3 regions of the Arthrobacter sp. 10L430 genome follow, and region 1 is predicted to be linked to each of the others. Evidence: riboswitches for the same ligand, from Rfam matches in the RefSeq annotation. Region 1 holds a riboswitch; each other region holds the start of a gene.

What was found. A riboswitch is a leader RNA that binds a small molecule or an ion and turns the genes downstream of it on or off. The one in region 1 is predicted to bind cyclic di-AMP.
Region 2: linked by a shared signal. The riboswitch ahead of AC1DDG_RS04955 (aggregation-promoting factor C-terminal-like domain-containing protein) and the one ahead of AC1DDG_RS19535 (hypothetical protein) in region 1 are both predicted to bind cyclic di-AMP.
Region 3: linked by a shared signal. The riboswitch ahead of AC1DDG_RS19035 (C40 family peptidase) and the one ahead of AC1DDG_RS19535 (hypothetical protein) in region 1 are both predicted to bind cyclic di-AMP.

Annotation. Positions count from the first base shown of each region.
Region 1 is NZ_JBFTJD010000031.1:17,979-23,388, forward strand. It holds gene AC1DDG_RS19525 (GTP pyrophosphokinase) at 1-165, shown strand, start outside; gene AC1DDG_RS19530 (SulP family inorganic anion transporter) at 171-1,673, shown strand; cyclic di-AMP (ydaO/yuaA leader) riboswitch at 1,795-1,983, shown strand; gene AC1DDG_RS19535 (hypothetical protein) at 1,987-2,805, shown strand; gene AC1DDG_RS19540 (GGDEF domain-containing protein) at 2,967-4,106, opposite strand; gene AC1DDG_RS19545 (bile acid:sodium symporter family protein) at 4,268-5,278, shown strand; gene AC1DDG_RS19550 (NADPH-dependent FMN reductase) at 5,294-5,410, opposite strand, start outside.
Region 2 is NZ_JBFTJD010000003.1:175,670-181,079, reverse strand. It holds gene AC1DDG_RS04965 (response regulator transcription factor) at 189-929, shown strand; gene AC1DDG_RS04960 (HAMP domain-containing sensor histidine kinase) at 933-2,480, shown strand; cyclic di-AMP (ydaO/yuaA leader) riboswitch at 2,575-2,738, shown strand; gene AC1DDG_RS04955 (aggregation-promoting factor C-terminal-like domain-containing protein) at 2,744-3,562, shown strand; gene AC1DDG_RS04950 (bifunctional glycosyltransferase family 2/GtrA family protein) at 3,788-5,194, shown strand; gene AC1DDG_RS04945 (glycosyltransferase family 39 protein) at 5,191-5,410, shown strand, end outside.
Region 3 is NZ_JBFTJD010000029.1:44,537-49,946, reverse strand. It holds gene mobA (molybdenum cofactor guanylyltransferase) at 1-480, opposite strand, end outside; gene AC1DDG_RS19045 (HNH endonuclease) at 505-1,005, opposite strand; gene AC1DDG_RS19040 (NlpC/P60 family protein) at 1,228-2,004, opposite strand; gene AC1DDG_RS19035 (C40 family peptidase) at 2,105-2,695, opposite strand; cyclic di-AMP (ydaO/yuaA leader) riboswitch at 2,856-3,014, opposite strand; gene AC1DDG_RS19030 (M23 family metallopeptidase) at 3,164-3,985, opposite strand; cyclic di-AMP (ydaO/yuaA leader) riboswitch at 3,990-4,234, opposite strand; gene AC1DDG_RS19025 (iron-dependent transcriptional repressor DtxR) at 4,368-5,063, opposite strand; gene serC (phosphoserine transaminase) at 5,405-5,410, shown strand, end outside.

The sequences.
Region 1 (5,410 bases):
TCCCCCGGCCCGGACCGGCTGCTGGATGACCTCCTCCTCTGGCAGTACGGCACCAAACACATTGACCTCACCGCAGAGGCGCCCGACGCCGTTCCGCACCCGCGGCGCGACAGCCTCCTGCGGCGGCTGAAACAGATCGAGCGCTACCGCCAGACCAAGAAGTAGGGACCATGAAACCCGAACAGCTCCAGTCCGTCCGGGCAACACTCCGCTCCCCGCGCCGCCTCAAAACCGAGGCGCTGGCAGGCCTCGTGGTGGCTCTCGCCCTGATCCCGGAGGCCATCGCCTTCTCGGTGATCGCCGGGGTGGACCCCCGGATCGGCCTGTTCGCCTCCTTCACCATGGCCGTGACCATCTCCTTCGTGGGCGGCCGGCCCGCCATGATCTCGGCAGCCACCGGTGCCGTGGCCCTGGTGATCGCCCCGCTGATGCGCAGCCACGGGCTGGACTACCTGATTTCCGCAGTGATCCTGGCCGGCGTGTTCCAGATCCTGCTGGCTGCCCTCGGCGTCACCCGGCTCATGCGCTTCATCCCCCGCTCCGTGATGGTGGGGTTCGTCAACGCGCTGGCCATCCTCGTATTCATGGCCCAGCTGCCTGAACTCATCGGTGTCCCGTGGCTCGTTTATCCGCTGGTGGCAGCGGGACTTCTGATCGTCGTCGGCCTTCCCCGAATCACGACGGCGGTGCCGTCGCCGCTGGTGGCGATCGTGCTGCTCACCGTCGTCACCGTCCTTACCGGCATCGAAGTCCCCGCCGTCCAGGACAAGGGGCAGCTGCCGGAAAGCCTCCCCTCGGTATTCATCCCCAACGTTCCCCTGACCTGGGAGACGCTCCAGGTGGTCGCGCCCTTTGCACTGTCCATGGCGCTCGTGGGCCTGCTGGAATCACTCATGACAGCCAAGTTCGTGGATGACATCACGGACACTCGCTCCAATAAGACCCGTGAATCCTGGGGGCAGGGCGTGGCTAACATCGTCACCGGTTTCCTGGGCGGCATGGGCGGCTGTGCCGTGATCGGCCAGACCATGATCAACGTGAAAGGCTCCGGTGCGCGGAGCCGGATCTCCACCTTCCTGGCCGGCGTCTTCCTGCTGGTGCTGGTGGTGGTGCTGGGCGACGTCGTGGGGCTTATCCCCATGGCCGCCCTGGTGGCCGTCATGATTTTCGTTTCGGCCATCACCTTCGACTGGCACTCGGTGGCTCCGAAGACCCTGAAGCGCATGCCGAGGTCCGAGACCGCTGTCATGGTGATTACCGTGGCCACCGTGGTGGCGACGCACAACCTGGCTATCGGCGTCGGCGTCGGGGTGCTCGCGGCGATGGCCATGTTCGCCCGGCGCGTGGCCCACTTCGCCACCGTTGAACGGACCGAGGTGGAGCTGAACGGCAGGACCGTGGCCACGTACACCGTGGACGGCGAACTGTTCTTCGCCTCCTCCAACGACCTCTACACGCAGTTCGACTACGCCCAGGACGCCGAGCCGCGCATCTCCGGAGTAGTCATCGACCTGCACGCCTCGCACCTCTGGGACGCCTCCACCGTCGCCGTACTGGACGCGGTGACGGAGAAGTACCGGCGCCACGGCCGGGAGGTTGAGCTGATCGGCCTGAACTCTGCCAGCATCCAGATGCGCGAAAGGCTGGCCGGCAAACTCAACGCCGGGCACTAATGCATACAGCCCGAAAATCCCGCACATAACAGCGTGTCGTTACCTTAATGTGACTTTCGGCGTTTGCTCGCGTACCGTTGAACCGTGCCTTCCTCACCGAGGAGGGCGCTCCCGCGCTGATTGCCTAACTCTGCCGCAGCCCGGGATCCTCTCGAAGACCATGTCCGGCAGAGACGGGGAAACCAATTTTCGGCCTGTTTCTACGGGCCTTGGGGTGAAGCCGCACAGTTCCTGATTCCGTTCAGGCGCGCGGCCGGGTGTCTCCCATCCGAATCCGACAGCTCACCTCGCAGGCATCGGGAGAGGCTCCTTCATGTCGTCACGCACTACCCCTGCCCGCCGCACAGCGGCCGGCCGTTCAAACCGCTTCGCTTCCGTCTCCCGCGCTGTCACGGCCAACGCCGGAGGACTGGGACGCCAGGCCGCCGTCATCCTCGCAGCATCGGGACTTGCCTTCACCGGCAGCATGGCAGCGAACGCCGCCACCGCCCCGGCCCAGAAGAACGCGGCCCCGGCCGCGGCCCCCGAAGCCGTCAGCCAGGTACAGGCGCCGCTGAGCGCGGACGCCAGCGTCAAGATCGACTTCGAGCGCCCCGCTGTGAAGTCCACCCCGGCACCCGTGGTGGAAGCGCCCGTGGTTGAAGCACCGGCCCCGGCCGCCGCAACCCCCGCTGCTGCCCCGGCACCTGCTGCCGCTCCGGTTGCTGCACCTGTTGCCGCTCCGGCGCCGAAGATCGCGCCGGCTCCGAAGATCACCGTCCAGGCGGCCCCGGCTCCCGCGAAGGCTCCTGCTCACGCAGCAGCAGCCGGCAGCGTGAACGCCTCGATGGTCTCGGCCGCCTACGCACAGCTGGGGATCACCCAGGACTGCACCGCGATGGTGGAGAAGGCCCTGGGCGCTTCCGGCATTCCGGTGGGCGACCTCGCGCCGATGCAGTTCATGAACTACGGATCCGTCGTCTCCACGCCCCAGCCCGGAGACATGGTTGTGCAGTCCGGCCACGTGGGAATCTTCGTCGGCGGAGGCAAGGTCCTCAGCGGCGGCATGAACGGTGTCAACGAGACCGTGGTGCACCCGCTGTCCTGGCTGACCGCCACGGGTCCGGTCACCTTCGTGCGAGCCCACGCCTAACAGCCCGCATTCGCTGTGCGCACTCCTGCCACGCGCTGGAACGAGCTGCGCGCTGCAACGAGCCGCGCGCTGGAATGAGCTGCGCGCTGAAACAAGCCGGTGTTCCGCTGCCTTGGGGGCAGCGGTGCACCGGCTCTTTCGTGCTCGGCAGGCCCGCCCACTCAGCCCTGCACGCTGCGGTTGCGCCCCCGGGACTTTGCCTCGTACAGCGCGGCATCGGCGGCGGCGATCGGCTGGTCCAGGCTTGCCGTTCCGGCTTCGATCACGGCGATGCCGTAACTGACCGTGGGCATCCTGGGCACATCGGGCAGGGCGCCGTCGGCGAGCCGGCGGCTGATCTCCGCCGTGATTGTCTCGGCGCGGTAGGGGCTTGCCCCCGGTACCACCAGGATGAACTCCTCGCCGCCATACCTGCCCACGATGTCAGTTGAGCGGACGGTCGCGCGGCAGGCGTCGGCGAAGGCCCGAAGCGCCAGATCGCCGGCCGCGTGGCCGTAGGTGTCATTGATGGATTTGAAGTGATCAAGGTCCGCCAGGATCAGCGATCCAAAGCTCTCGGTCAGCGGGCTGCGGCGCAACTGCTTGGCTGCTCTGTCCAGGAACGCCGAACGGTTGAGAAGGCCCGTGAGGCCGTCCTGGGTGGCGACGGTTCGCAGCGCCCGCGTCTGCTGTTCGGTACTGAGCCCGGCCATGCTGAACGAAACCACCGCCAGGAGCACCATGGTGACAAGCGTGGTCACGGCGGACCCGAAGTAGGCGACAAACGTTGGGCTGTTCGGGCCGTCGGCGATAAACACGACCAGCCGGCCCAGGTAGAACGCCGACACGCCCGCAGCCACGATGGCCATGGGGATACGGACCCTTGAATAGCCCGGCTCCAAGCGCCACAGTTCGCGTGCCGTGAGGCCGATCATCAGGGACATCGACGCCAGGAAAACGGCGCCGCCGGACCAGATGTTCGAACCGGGGTGATCAACAGCGGAGGCTATTCCCGCGGAGACGGGCACGGCGGTGAGGAGCCAGAAGTTGTATCCCGGCGTTCGCAGCGAACGCGCGCCTGCCCAGGCACTGGACGCACCAGCAACGAGCAGGATATTCCCCAACGTATTGGCCCACCACTGCTGGGGCGTGCCGTTGAGGAGAAAGCAGGCGGAACCCGAGAGAAACAGCAGCAAGGCGAGGCACCACCAGCCGCTGTACGGGGAGCGCGTACTGCGGAAAGCCGAGAAGTAAAACAAGAGACCCAGGGCCAGAGCCATCACGGCAAAGGCAACCCGCAGTGTTGCCGTGTCGAGCACCATGCCGCATCTCCCCCGAATCACCATTCGTTGCTGACCCAGTATCGCACCGCTGAAGGCTCAACTATCAGGACGCTTACCAAAATTTTTGTAAGCGCCGACACATTTGTCTGACATCTGTTCACGAATTTCCCCGACGCGCAATTCAGTGTCAGCATTATTGGATGCTTGAGGCAACAACAAAACCCGAAACCGCTCCGGTCGCCGCTGACGCCGCCGTCGAGCCCCTGAACCCGGCACTGGCCGCGGAGGCGAAGATTGCCCGCGTCGCCGTGACCGTTTTCCCCCTGCTGGTGCTCGCCGCCGGCGTGGCGGGCTTCCTTCTCCCCGGTGCGTTCAAACCGCTTGGCCCCGGCGTTCCTTACCTGCTGGGCATCATCATGTTCTGCATGGGCCTGACGCTCACGCCGCCGGATTTCGCGGCGGTGGCCAAGCGGCCCTGGGCGGTGGTGCTCGGCATCGTTGCCCACTACGTGATCATGCCCGGAGCGGGCTGGCTGATCGCACAGCTGCTTCACTTGGAGCCCGCGCTTGCCGTGGGCCTGATCCTGGTGGGTTGCGCACCCTCCGGCACGGCTTCCAACGTGATGGCGTTCCTGGCCAAGGGCGATGTTGCACTCTCAGTGGCCGTCGCCAGCGTTTCGACGCTCATCGCCCCGATCGTCACTCCGGTGCTGGTGCTCTTCCTCGCCGGATCGTTCCTGAGCATCGACGCCGGAGGAATGGTTCTCGACATCGTCAAGACGGTTTTGTTGCCGGTCATCGCCGGGCTGCTGGCGCGGCTGTTCCTCAAGAACCTCGTCGCAAAGGCACTGCCGGCACTTCCGTGGGCGTCCGCCGTCGTAATTTCCCTGATTGTGGCAGTGGTGGTGGCTGGCAGCGCCAGCAAGATCGTGGCCGCCGGGGGCATTGTGTTCCTCGCCGTGGTTCTGCACAACGGTTTCGGGCTGGGGCTGGGATACCTTGCCGGGAAGCTGGGGCGCCTGGACGACAAGGCCCGCAGGGCGCTGGCCTTCGAGGTGGGCATGCAGAACTCGGGCCTGGCCGCAACGCTCGCCACCGCCCACTTCAGCCCGCTGGCGGCGCTGCCGTCGGCCGTGTTCTCGCTGTGGCACAACATCTCCGGTGCGATCGTGGCCGCGTGGCTCGCCCGGAAGCCGCTGCGCGACTCCTAAAGGCAAAACGGACGCTTAAGCAGACGCCGCCAAGTGCGGACGGTTCCCGGGATCCGCGGCGGGTTTGCGAAGCGCCTTCAGCGCCCCAGCCCAGGCGACCACCTGGCCGAACAGCCTTTCCAGGTTCTTTTC
Region 2 (5,410 bases), on a different contig from region 1:
CCTTTGGGGTGCTGATTATGTCCCTTCCAGACTGGGAAGCCTTCCTGTGACTGGCCTGTGCAGGGCAAGAGCCATGCCTGTGATCTCGAAAAGCCCCTCTCCCCTGTCCAGCTCGCTACGCTGGGATTCACAGCCGGCGCACAGGAACCCCAAAGCGCCGGCTAAACCGCAGAACGGAGAGTTGTCCCATGGCCACTTCGCACTCCATGACCAACAACCTTCCCCAGCTCACCCATCCGGACGGCTCCCCCATCCGTGCCCTGGTGGTCGACGACGAACCCAGCCTGTCCGAGCTCATGAGCATGGGACTGCGCATGGCGGGCTGGTCCGTTGCCGTTGCGGCCGACGGCCCTGAGGCGGTCAAGCTCGCCAAGGAGTTCCGCCCGGACGTCCTCGTGTTGGATGTGATGCTTCCCGGCTTCGACGGCGTTGAGCTGCTCGGCAGGATCCGTGCCTTCGCACCGGAAGTGCCGGCGCTGTTCCTGACCGCCAAGGACGCAGTACAGGACCGCATCGCGGGCCTCGCTGCCGGCGGCGACGACTACGTCACCAAGCCCTTCAGCATGGAGGAAGTCCTGCTGCGCCTTCACCGCCTCGTGCAGCGCTCCGGCGTGGCGGCGATGGACTCTGCGGAACTCGTGGTGGGAGACCTGGTCCTGAACCTGGACACCCGTGAAGTCACCCGCGCCGGTGACGAACTCCAGCTCACGGCCACCCAGTTCGAGCTGCTGCGCTACCTCATGGAAAACCCCAAGCGGGTGGTGAGCAAGGCCCAGATCCTGGACCGTGTCTGGAACTACGACTTCGGGGGCCAGGCCAACATCGTCGAGCTCTACATCTCGTACCTGCGCAAAAAGGTGGATGCCGTGCACCCGCCGATGATCCACACGGTCCGCGGAGCGGGCTACGTCATCAAACCGGCAGACTAGGCCGTGACAAGCCTTTCCGGAGCCACCCGAACGCCGCGCCGCAGCGTGCTGAAGCCCGGCACCTGGCATCTCCGCACCCGGCTGGTCCTCGTTGCCATGGCGCTGCTCGTGGCCATCTGCGCCGCGGTGGGCCTGTTCAGCTACGCCAGCATGGACTCGTTCCTCACCCGCCAGCTCGACGATCAACTCACCGGCGCAGCTGACAGGGCCCGGGACTTTGGCCGTCCCCCGCTCGGCGGATCGGGCAATAAGCCCGATCCCCTCGAAGGCAGGGGCCAACGCGTCGGCACCATAGCAGCCAGGATCCAGGACGGCGAGGTCAGCAGTGCTGGTTTCCTGGCCGCCGATCTCACCCGCAAGACACTGTCGGCGGCAGACGACCAGGTTCTTTTGGGCCTGCGCCGCGACGGCGTCCCCGTTGACCGCACCCTGTCCACGGGGGCCTACCGGCTGGTTGCCGCCCAGTCGCCCTATGGCGACGTCATGGTGACCGGGCTTCCCCTCACCGAAAAGCAGAACACCCTGACGTCCCTTGTTGTGACCATCACCTTGGTGTCGCTGGGTGGCCTCGTCCTCATCGGCCTCGCCGGAACCGTGCTCATCCGCCGCACCATGAAGCCGCTCGAACAGCTCTCGGAGGTGGCCACGCAGGTTTCCCGCCTGCCCCTCGACGCCGGTGAGGTGGCACTCGCCGTCCGCGTCCCGCCGTCGAACGCCCACCCCGGAACGGAAGTGGGCAGCGTAGGCCATGCCCTCAACCTCATGCTGGACAACGTGTCCAATGCCCTCGAGGCGCGGCAGGAGAGCGAAATGAAGGTCCGCCAGTTCGTGGCCGACGCGTCGCACGAGCTCCGCACGCCGCTCACGGCCATCCGCGGCTACACCGAGCTGATGCGCATGACCGAGAAGTTCACGCCCGACGGCCAGCGCTCCCTCGCCCGCGTCCAGAGCCAGTCCGTGCGGATGACCACGCTGGTGGAGGACCTCCTGCTGCTCGCGCGGCTTGACGAGGGGCAACCGCTAAAGCTCAGCGACGTGGACCTCACGCAGCTGGTGATCGAGACAGTTAGCGATGAAAAGGTCATGGCGCCCGACCGCAACTGGCACCTCGAACTTCCCGAAGAGCCGGTAGTGGTGCGCGGCGACGCCTCACAGCTTCACCAGGTGCTGGTCAACCTGCTCTCCAACGCGCGCAAGCACACCGGGCCGGGCACCACGGTGGTCACCGGAGTCATGAGGTCCGCCGACGGCAGTGCAGTGATCACCGTGACGGACGACGGCGCGGGCATCCCCGCGGAGTTCGTGGACCGGGTCTTCGCGCGTTTTGCCCGCGCAGACGCGGCCCGGGCGACCCCCGTGCCGGCGGCGCCGGGCGCCCAGACGGCGGCCCCGTCCGGGCAGGCTTCCGCCGAAGGAACCAGCGGGCTGGGGCTTTCCATTGTGCAGTCGATCGTGGAAGCCCACGGCGGCACGGTGGAGGTCTCCTCACGGCCCGGCCGCACCGAATTCGCGGTCCGACTGCCTGCACAAGGCGACGCGCCGTCGTCGTGATCTCTGTTACCTAAATGTGACTTAAGCGTGAGCCTCCTGTACGGTCGATAGAGTGCGGCCACCACCAGGGCCGCATATCCGGATGGACGCCCAGCTCTGCCGCTTCCCGGATTCCGCTTGACCAGGCAGAGGCGGGGGAACCAGAGTCCCGGGCAATCCGCATCAAGCCCTTGGGGTGAAGCCGACACGTGAATCGCCGTGCGGCCGGATGACCTCATCCGAACCCGACAGCTAACTCCGCAGGTGTTGAGAGGCAATCCACCATGTCTGAATTCAAGGTACAAACGCGCCCTGATCGCGCTTCCACGCAGTCCCGGCAGAAGCTTTCACGCCACCGCGCCGAACCTGTCCGGCCCATGTCGGCCTGGGGCCGGCTCACTGCTGACATCCCGTCATTCGGCCGCCGCGCGGCCGTGGTGACCACGGCGTGTGCCGTGCTCATCGGTGTCGGTGCGGCCAGCCAGGCCGCCGAGCAGGCTGCCCCGGTAGCCAGCCCCGCAGCGGCCTCCGCCACGGCCGACGCGGCGTCAACGCTCAACTTCGACAAGACGCTGATCTCCGCCCTGCCGGCGCCGACATCAGCCGCTTTGGCCCCGCAGTCCGCCGCCAAGCCGGCCGCCGCCGCGAAGGCTCCCGCTGCCAAGGCCGCCCCGAAGGCAACGGCAGCCAAGCCCGCCGCTGCTCCGGCGAAGGCTGCTGCCGTGCCGGCTGCCAAGGTGGCCCCGGTCCGGGCTGCCGCTCCGGTGGCTAAGCCCGCTGCTCCTGCCGCGGTGGATGACCCCGCCGGCGCTCAGGCTTATGCAGCCAGCAAGCTGTCCTCCTTCGGCTGGGCCGCGGACCAGATGCAGTGCCTGCAGAGGCTCTGGACCAAGGAGTCCGAATGGCGCACCACCGCCACCAACGCGAGCAGCGGCGCCTACGGCGTGGTGCAGTCCCTGCCTGCCGAGAAAATGGCGAGCGCCGGACCGGACTACCGCACCAACTACCGCACGCAGATCAACTGGGGCCTGGACTACGTCAAGGAACGCTACGGCTCCCCCTGCAGCGCCCTGAACTTCCACCTCGCCAACAACTGGTACTAAGCCGCCAGTCGGTGGGAAGCGGAGCGCGCGTTTCTGCACCCCTTTGAGTTTTTCGACGGCCCCCGGATCCACGTGATCCGGGGGCCGTCGGCGTCTCTGCACGTGGGCGCGGCCGGGAAGCGGTGCAGAAATGCGGCGGCCGCCCTTCCAAGGGGCCAAAACTTCCACAGCCCCCGCACAGCTTCGCCCTAAAACCCTCATATGAGGCCCCGCCACTGTTGAAGCATGACCCTCACAGACCAGGCCTCAGGAACCCAGCCGCACCCTCCACTGCACCCCCAGCCGCCCGCGCGGGTCCACTCCGCGCCGTCTGACGGGCACAGCCCGGCCGTTGCCCGTGCACGGCATCTGCGGCGCTCACCCATCGACACCGCCGCCGCGGTTCCCGTGCTGGACGTGACCATCCCCGTCTACAACGAGGAACGCGACCTGGAGGAGTGCCTGCGCCGGCTGCATGCGCATCTCCGGGGCAGCTTCCCGCACCCGTTCCGCATCACCGTGGCGGACAACGCGAGCACGGACGACACCCTCAAGACCGCCGAGCGGGTGGCCAGGGAGCTGCGAGAAGTGTCAGTGGTGCACCTCGAGGAGAAGGGCCGCGGCAACGCCCTCCGCAAAGTGTGGCTGGCCTCGCCGTCACCCGTCCTGGCGTATATGGATGTGGACCTCTCTACCGACCTCGCGGCTCTGGGTCCCCTCCTGGCACCGCTGATTTCCGGGCACTCAGACCTCGCCATCGGCACGCGGCTGACACGCAATTCCAGGGTGGTCCGCGGGCCCAAGCGCGAGTTCATCTCCCGCAGCTACAACTTCCTGCTCCAGTCCGTGATGGGGGCGCACTTCAGCGATGCGCAGTGCGGTTTCAAAGCGATCCGGGCGGACATCGCCCAACAGATCCTGCCGCACACCGTGGACAACGCCTGGTTCTTCGACACCGAGCTCCTGGTCCTGGCCGAAAAGTGCGGGCTCCGCGTCCACGAAGTTCCGGTGGACTGGACGGACGATCCGCATTCCAGTGTGGACATCGTCCAGACCGCCCTCGCGGATGTCCGCGGCATGGCCCGGCTCAGCAGGGATATGGTGTCCGGGCGCATTCCCGTCGCCGAGCTTCGCGGTGCGCTGGCCCGCGGCCCCCTTCCCGCGGCCTCCCGCAGCCAGGAACAGAGCCCCAGCGGCAGCCTGTTCGGCCAGCTGGTCCGCTTCGGTACCATCGGCGCAGCGTCCACCCTGGCCTACCTGCTGCTCTTCTTCCTGTGCCGCAATTTCATGGATCCGCAGCTCGCCAATTTCCTGGCCCTGCTCACCACGGCCGTGGCCAACACCGCGGCCAACCGGCGCTTCACCTTCGGCATCGCCGGCGGCAGCGACGTTGCGCGCCATCACTTTGAGGGTCTTCTGGTCTTCGGGATCGGTTGGGCCCTCACCTCCGGGGCGCTCGTCCTCGTCCATGGAAGCACGACGCCGGACCGCTGGCTTGAGCTGGTCACCGTCACCGCGGCCAACCTCGCCGCCACGGCGGTGAAGTTCCTGCTGTTCAGGCTATGGGTGTTCCGACGGCGGCAGTCGCCGCCGGTGCACCAGGCTTCCGCCGCCACAGACTCCAAGACCGCTGAAGAAGAGGCAAGCAAATGACCACCACAGTGAGCCGTGCAGAGCACCGCACGGAGGCCGAATCCGGCGCAGAACAGGAACGGGGCGTCTCCGGGCAGACGCCGGTGTCGCGTTCACGCCTTCATTCCCTGCTGACGGGAAACCAGTCCCGCTGGGTCCGACCGTCAGCCGCGCTGCTGCTGGCCTTCTCGGCGGTCCTGTATCTCTGGAACCTCGAAGCCACCGGATACGCCAACT
Region 3 (5,410 bases), on a different contig from region 1:
GCCGGCCAGCGGCTGGCGGCGTCCGTCTCCGGATGCGGCCATGACGCCATCTTTGCCCTGGGAGGCACGCGCGGCATCTCCGGGGGCCGCAGCCCGGAGAGCGTCCAGAAGAGCATGGACGGCATCCGGCGCGCGCGGCATGTCACACGCGAGAACCAGGGTCAGTGTGGCGGCCTGCGTCTCCGTGCCTTCCCGTCTTTCAGCTGTTCCAGCGTCCGGTGCCGGGTCCGGCCGCTGCAGCCGGTCCAGGCCTGCGGCGATCGCCGCAGCAGGCCCGGCGAAGGGAGGATCCTCGCGGCAGTTCAGCACGCCGGGCGGAAGGTTCGTGTCCGGGCCCACCACCACAATCCGGCGGGCACCACGGGCAGCCGCGATGGACCGGCTAAGGAGGCTCTCGCCGTCGTATGTCAGCTCGGACTTGGGCGAGCCGCCCAGCCGCGAGGAGCGGCCGCCGGCAAGGATTATTGCGTCGAATTCCACATCCCCAGCGTAGTGCCGGGCAGGTTACGCGGCGGTCTCCGGAAGCAGGAACGGATCCCACGCCGGCGTGGGCTTCTCCAGTTCCTTGATCTGCCAGATGGTGCCTACGGGCGGCGCCGGGGCGAACCGCAGCTTCCAGCCCATTTCAGCAGGCGTGTGGTCTCCCTTGACGTTATTACAGCGGAGGCAGGCCGCCACGAGGTTCTCCCATGAATCGGCACCGCCCCGCGATTTTGGCTGGACATGGTCAATGGTGTGGGCTGCCTTGCCGCAGTAGGCACACCGGTGCCCGTCCCTGCGAAGGACGCCACGCCGGCTGACGGCGGTGATCATGTTGTAGCGCGGCCGGATGTAGCGGTTAAGGAGGATCACGGACGGGCGGCCCATGATGTCCTGCGGCCCGACGACAGGATCGTCGCCTTCGGCCACCACGCTAGCTTTTCCGGTGAGCACAAGGACCAGCGCCCGGCGGAAGGTCACAACCGCCAGCGGTTCATATCCAGCATTCAGAACGAGAGTGCGCATGCACATACCTCTTCACGGCCGCACCCGGCAGAGGCGCGAGGGCCGGCTGCCCTCTGCATGTCCGGGCTATGGATCGACACCACAAGAGTAAACACTCAAGGGGCAGATCGGCGAATCGACGGAATGCACTCCGACGCCGTGTCGGCATGGCAACCGGGCCTACGGGCATGCAAAAGGACCCCTGCCGCAGTGGCAGGGGTCCTTTTCTAAGCCTTGGTAGTCTTAGCCGCCGACGCGGATGAAGACCGGGCCGGAGCCGACGTTTACGCTGAACAGTGCGGTGGTTCCGCCGTTCCAGCCGCCGTGGACAGCCTGGCCGTTGCCGACGTAGACAGCGATGTGGGCCATGCCCATGCCGCCGTTTTCGTAGTAGGCAAGGTCGCCCGGCTGGGCTTCAGCAGCGCTGACGGTGCGGCCGAGGGACAGGTAGCCTGCCGGCCAGCCGTGGTAGTTGATGCCCACGGCGGCCAGGGAGTTGGTGGCCAGCGCGGTGCAGTCCTGTGAAACACCCAGCTGCGCGTAAGCAGCAGCGGCGATCGAGGCGCCCATGCCGCTTCCGGAAGCGGTCTTGGCGGCGGCAGGAGCAGCCGGAGCAGCCTCAACGGCAGCGGCGGTCTTTACTGCCGGAGCAGCCTCGACGGCGGGAGCAGCTTCCTGCACCTGAACGACGGGCTTGGGTGCCTCGACGACGGGAGCGGCCGTGGTGGAAACAGCCGGCTTCTCGTAGGAGATGGCGATGCTGGACGCAGCGGAAATGGTTGCCGGAGCAACAGACTGCACTTCCAGGGCGGAAACAGGAACCGATTCACGCTGAACGTTGGTCTCGGCAGCGTTTGCAGCGATACCGCTGGTCAGGACCAGGCCGGACGCGGCAGCGATAACTGCGGCCTGGCGGCCCATGCCACCGGCGTTGTCGCCGACAGCCTTGGCGATGACAGCCAGCGAGTGGGTCTTGGTGACCTCGGCGCGGTGGCGTGCAATGGTCGCACGTGTAGTCATAAGTTTCTCTCTTTCGTGTTCCACGGACCGCGGTAGCAGGACGTGGCTTAGCGACGCGCCGGCATCTTGGGGGTAAGCCGGCGCGTCCCGAACGGGATTTTTAGCGAAGGGTGAAGAAGGAGGACGTGCCCGTGGCGGACGCAGCGTGCAGGATCGTTCCATCCGAAGGGTTCAGGGCGCTGATCATCATGCCGTTGCCAACGTAGATGCCCACGTGGGCGCCGCCGTTCTGCATGACCAGGTCGCCCGGAGCGGGTGTCGAGGTGGGCTTCATTGCAGTCCAGGCGTTGACGCGGGGAATGCTGATGCCTGCCTGCGCGTAAACCCACTGGGTGAAGCCGGAGCAGTCCCAGCCGTTAGGAGTGGTGCCACCCCAGACGTACGGGTGGCCGATACCGGTGTAGGCAATGGCCGCCAGCCCTGACGTTGCGGCGGCGGAGCCTGCGGCATCCACCAGCTTGCTCGCCTTGGCAGTAACGGTTTTGGCAGTATCGGTTGCACCATTGGCCGCGTCGTCGCTGGACTGCGCGGCCAGAGTCTCGATGACCGGCGCTGCCTCGGTGGTGACGGCAGGACGCTCGAAGGAGACAGTTGCGGTTGGTGCGGCGGTCACAGCAAGCTGCGTGGCCTGGGATCCGGACTCCGTGGAGGCGGAAACACCGATGTTGGTGTCGGCTGCGTTAGCCGGCATGCCAATGCTCAGGATGAGCCCTGAAGCAGCTGCGATAACAGCTGCCTGGCGACCTACTGTGCCGGCATTGGCGCTTACTGCCTTGGACACTGAGTCCAACGGGTTCGTACGAACCGTTTGCGCACGGTGGCGCGCAGAATTGTGGCGTGAAGACACGAAGGTAGCCTCTCCCAATGCCTACGAGGTGAGCTGTCGGATTCGGATGGGAGTCACCCGGCCGCGCCGCTTCCTGGGAAGCTTTGCGACTTAACCCCAAGGCCTTCTTGCGAAGACCAAAATTGGTTCCCCCGCCCCTGCCAGACGATGTCATGCGAACGGACCTTGAGCGGTGGCAGAGTTAGGCAATCCACTCAAAGGCGTCAACTTCGGAAAAGTTGACGCGGTTTAGACGGTACAGCAGTTCGGAGCGAATGTCACATTCAGGTCACGGCATGTCACAAGAATGCGAGAGTTCTCCATCGGTTTTGCTTAAAGCCAGCCCAGGGGGTCAACGACTTCTCCGTTGACCATCACCTCGAAGTGGAGGTGGCAGCCCGTCGAGGCGCCGGTGGTCCCGCTGAGAGCGATTACGTCACCGCGGTTGACCTTCTGGCCGACGCGGACACTCGAAGAGGACAGGTGGTTATACGTGGTCTCGAGGCCGTTGCCGTGGTTGATCACAACCCTGTTGCCGCCCCCGTAGGGGTGCCAACCGGCGAAGGTGACCGTGCCGCTGGCCGCGGCGAACACCTGGGTTCCGCACTCGGCGGCAAAGTCCTGGCCCCGGTGAAATTCCCCGGAGCCCCCGGTGATCGGGCTGACGCGGTATCCGAACGGAGACGATTTGACCATGGTGGTCAGGGGCGCACCAAGGCTGCCCGCCGAGGCGGCGCGGGTGATGCTGCCGGCCGACTGTGCACTGAGGAGCTGCTTGAGCTTGCTGTCCGGGTCACCCTGGGTGGAGACGGACGTTCGGCTGAAGTCGATCTTTGCGGCCGCCTCAGCGGACACCTGCGGCTGGACACGGGAGGACAGCGCCGCGGCGCCGCCCTGGTCAGCGGTGGCCATGACCGGACTGGTTGCAGGAACCGTGACTGTCAGCAGGAGGCCTGTGGCAGCCAGTGCGACTCCCGCCTTCTGGCCCACTCCGCTTGCGGCTGCGAAGTCGGTGACCTGGCGGAACGGACTGCGGTGCCTCCGTGCTTCGCGCTGCGCATCCCGCGGACGCTCCCCTGCGAAGACTTCGGCGGCGCGCGGCTCCGCAGCGGGGCCGGCCGCGCGGCGGCGGCCCCGGGCATTCTGCATGGTCAAGAAGTGTTCCTCTCTGGATAGCCTGCGAAGTTAGCTGTCGGATTCGGGTCAGAGAGATCATCGACCCGGTCCGCCGTGACAAGCGTTTCGGCACAGGGGTATCCCGGGAGATTCCATCTGCGGAAAGTGGCTTGCTGCTGCGGACTTCACCCCAAGGCCGTTTTTCAACGGCCGGTTGTGGTTCCCCCGCCTCTGCCAGAAGGTGACTCGTGCGACTGATCCGCTGGCAGAGTTCGGCTCCAGATCAGGTAACGCTTTAGTATCGGCGCTGCTGTTTAACTATAAGTGATTAAAGTGGGCAGTAATAATTCCGTTATCTAAGCTGTGCAAAAGTCGTAGGGCATCCTGCCACCTGATGTCAGACAAATCACGGGCCAGCACGTCAGCTGACGCGGACAAACACGTGGGCGGCCACTTCCGGTGGCAGTTCGAGGGCGCCTTCGATCCCCGGCACACGGACCGAGATGTACTCCCCCACGCGTTCGAGGGAAACCGCGGCACCGGGGCGGATCCCGCCTTCATCGAGCTGGACCAGCAGCTCCGGCTCCACCTGGATGGGTTCTGCCAGCCGGCTGACGGTAACGCGCGAATCCGGACCGTAGCCGGGCATGGCGTCCAGCAGGTTCATCACGCCGTCGGTGAAGGCCAGCGAAGGCTCGCCGCCGAGCGCAGCCAGCCCAGGAATCGGGTTGCCGTAGGGCGATTCGGTGGGGTGGCCAAGCATTTCAAAGATCCTGCGCTCCACGCGTTCGCTCATCACGTGCTCCCACCGGCACGCCTCGTCGTGGACGTAGGCCCAGTCGAGGCCGATGACGTCGGCGAGCAGCCGCTCCGCCAGGCGGTGCTTGCGCATGACCTCCGTGGCCCGTTTGCGGCCTGTTTCTGTCAGCTCCAGGTGACGGTCGCCGGACACTACCACCAGCCCGTCCCGTTCCATCCTGCCGACGGTCTGGGAGACGGTGGGGCCCGAATGGCGGAGGCGTTCGGCGATGCGGGCTCGCAGCGCCACGATGTTCTCTTCTTCAAGCTCCAAAATGGTCCGAAGATACATCTCCGTGGTATCGATCAGATCCGTCATTCAGCTCAGCTCCTCGAGCACAGTACTTGTGTCCGTCCCACCGTACCGCGGGCCCACCGCACGGTGGCCCGGCGTCAAGCTGCCGCGGCCGCAATTCGACGACGGAGCAACACCGGCTCTCCGCCCGTACGTCCAGTGAAAGCTTAGCCTATTTTGAATTACTCCGGATAATTCGGACGAAGCGGGCGGCCGGTTTCAATGACTGGACTGTGACGGCAACGTTTCCCGGGATTTCCGGGCTTCGGGCAGAATAAAAGGGGCCTTCGTGGCAGACATGATTGCCCGCCGGCCACCTCTTGTCCCCGCCGAACTGCATGTCCATGCCGAAAATTGGAGCCACTGTGAGC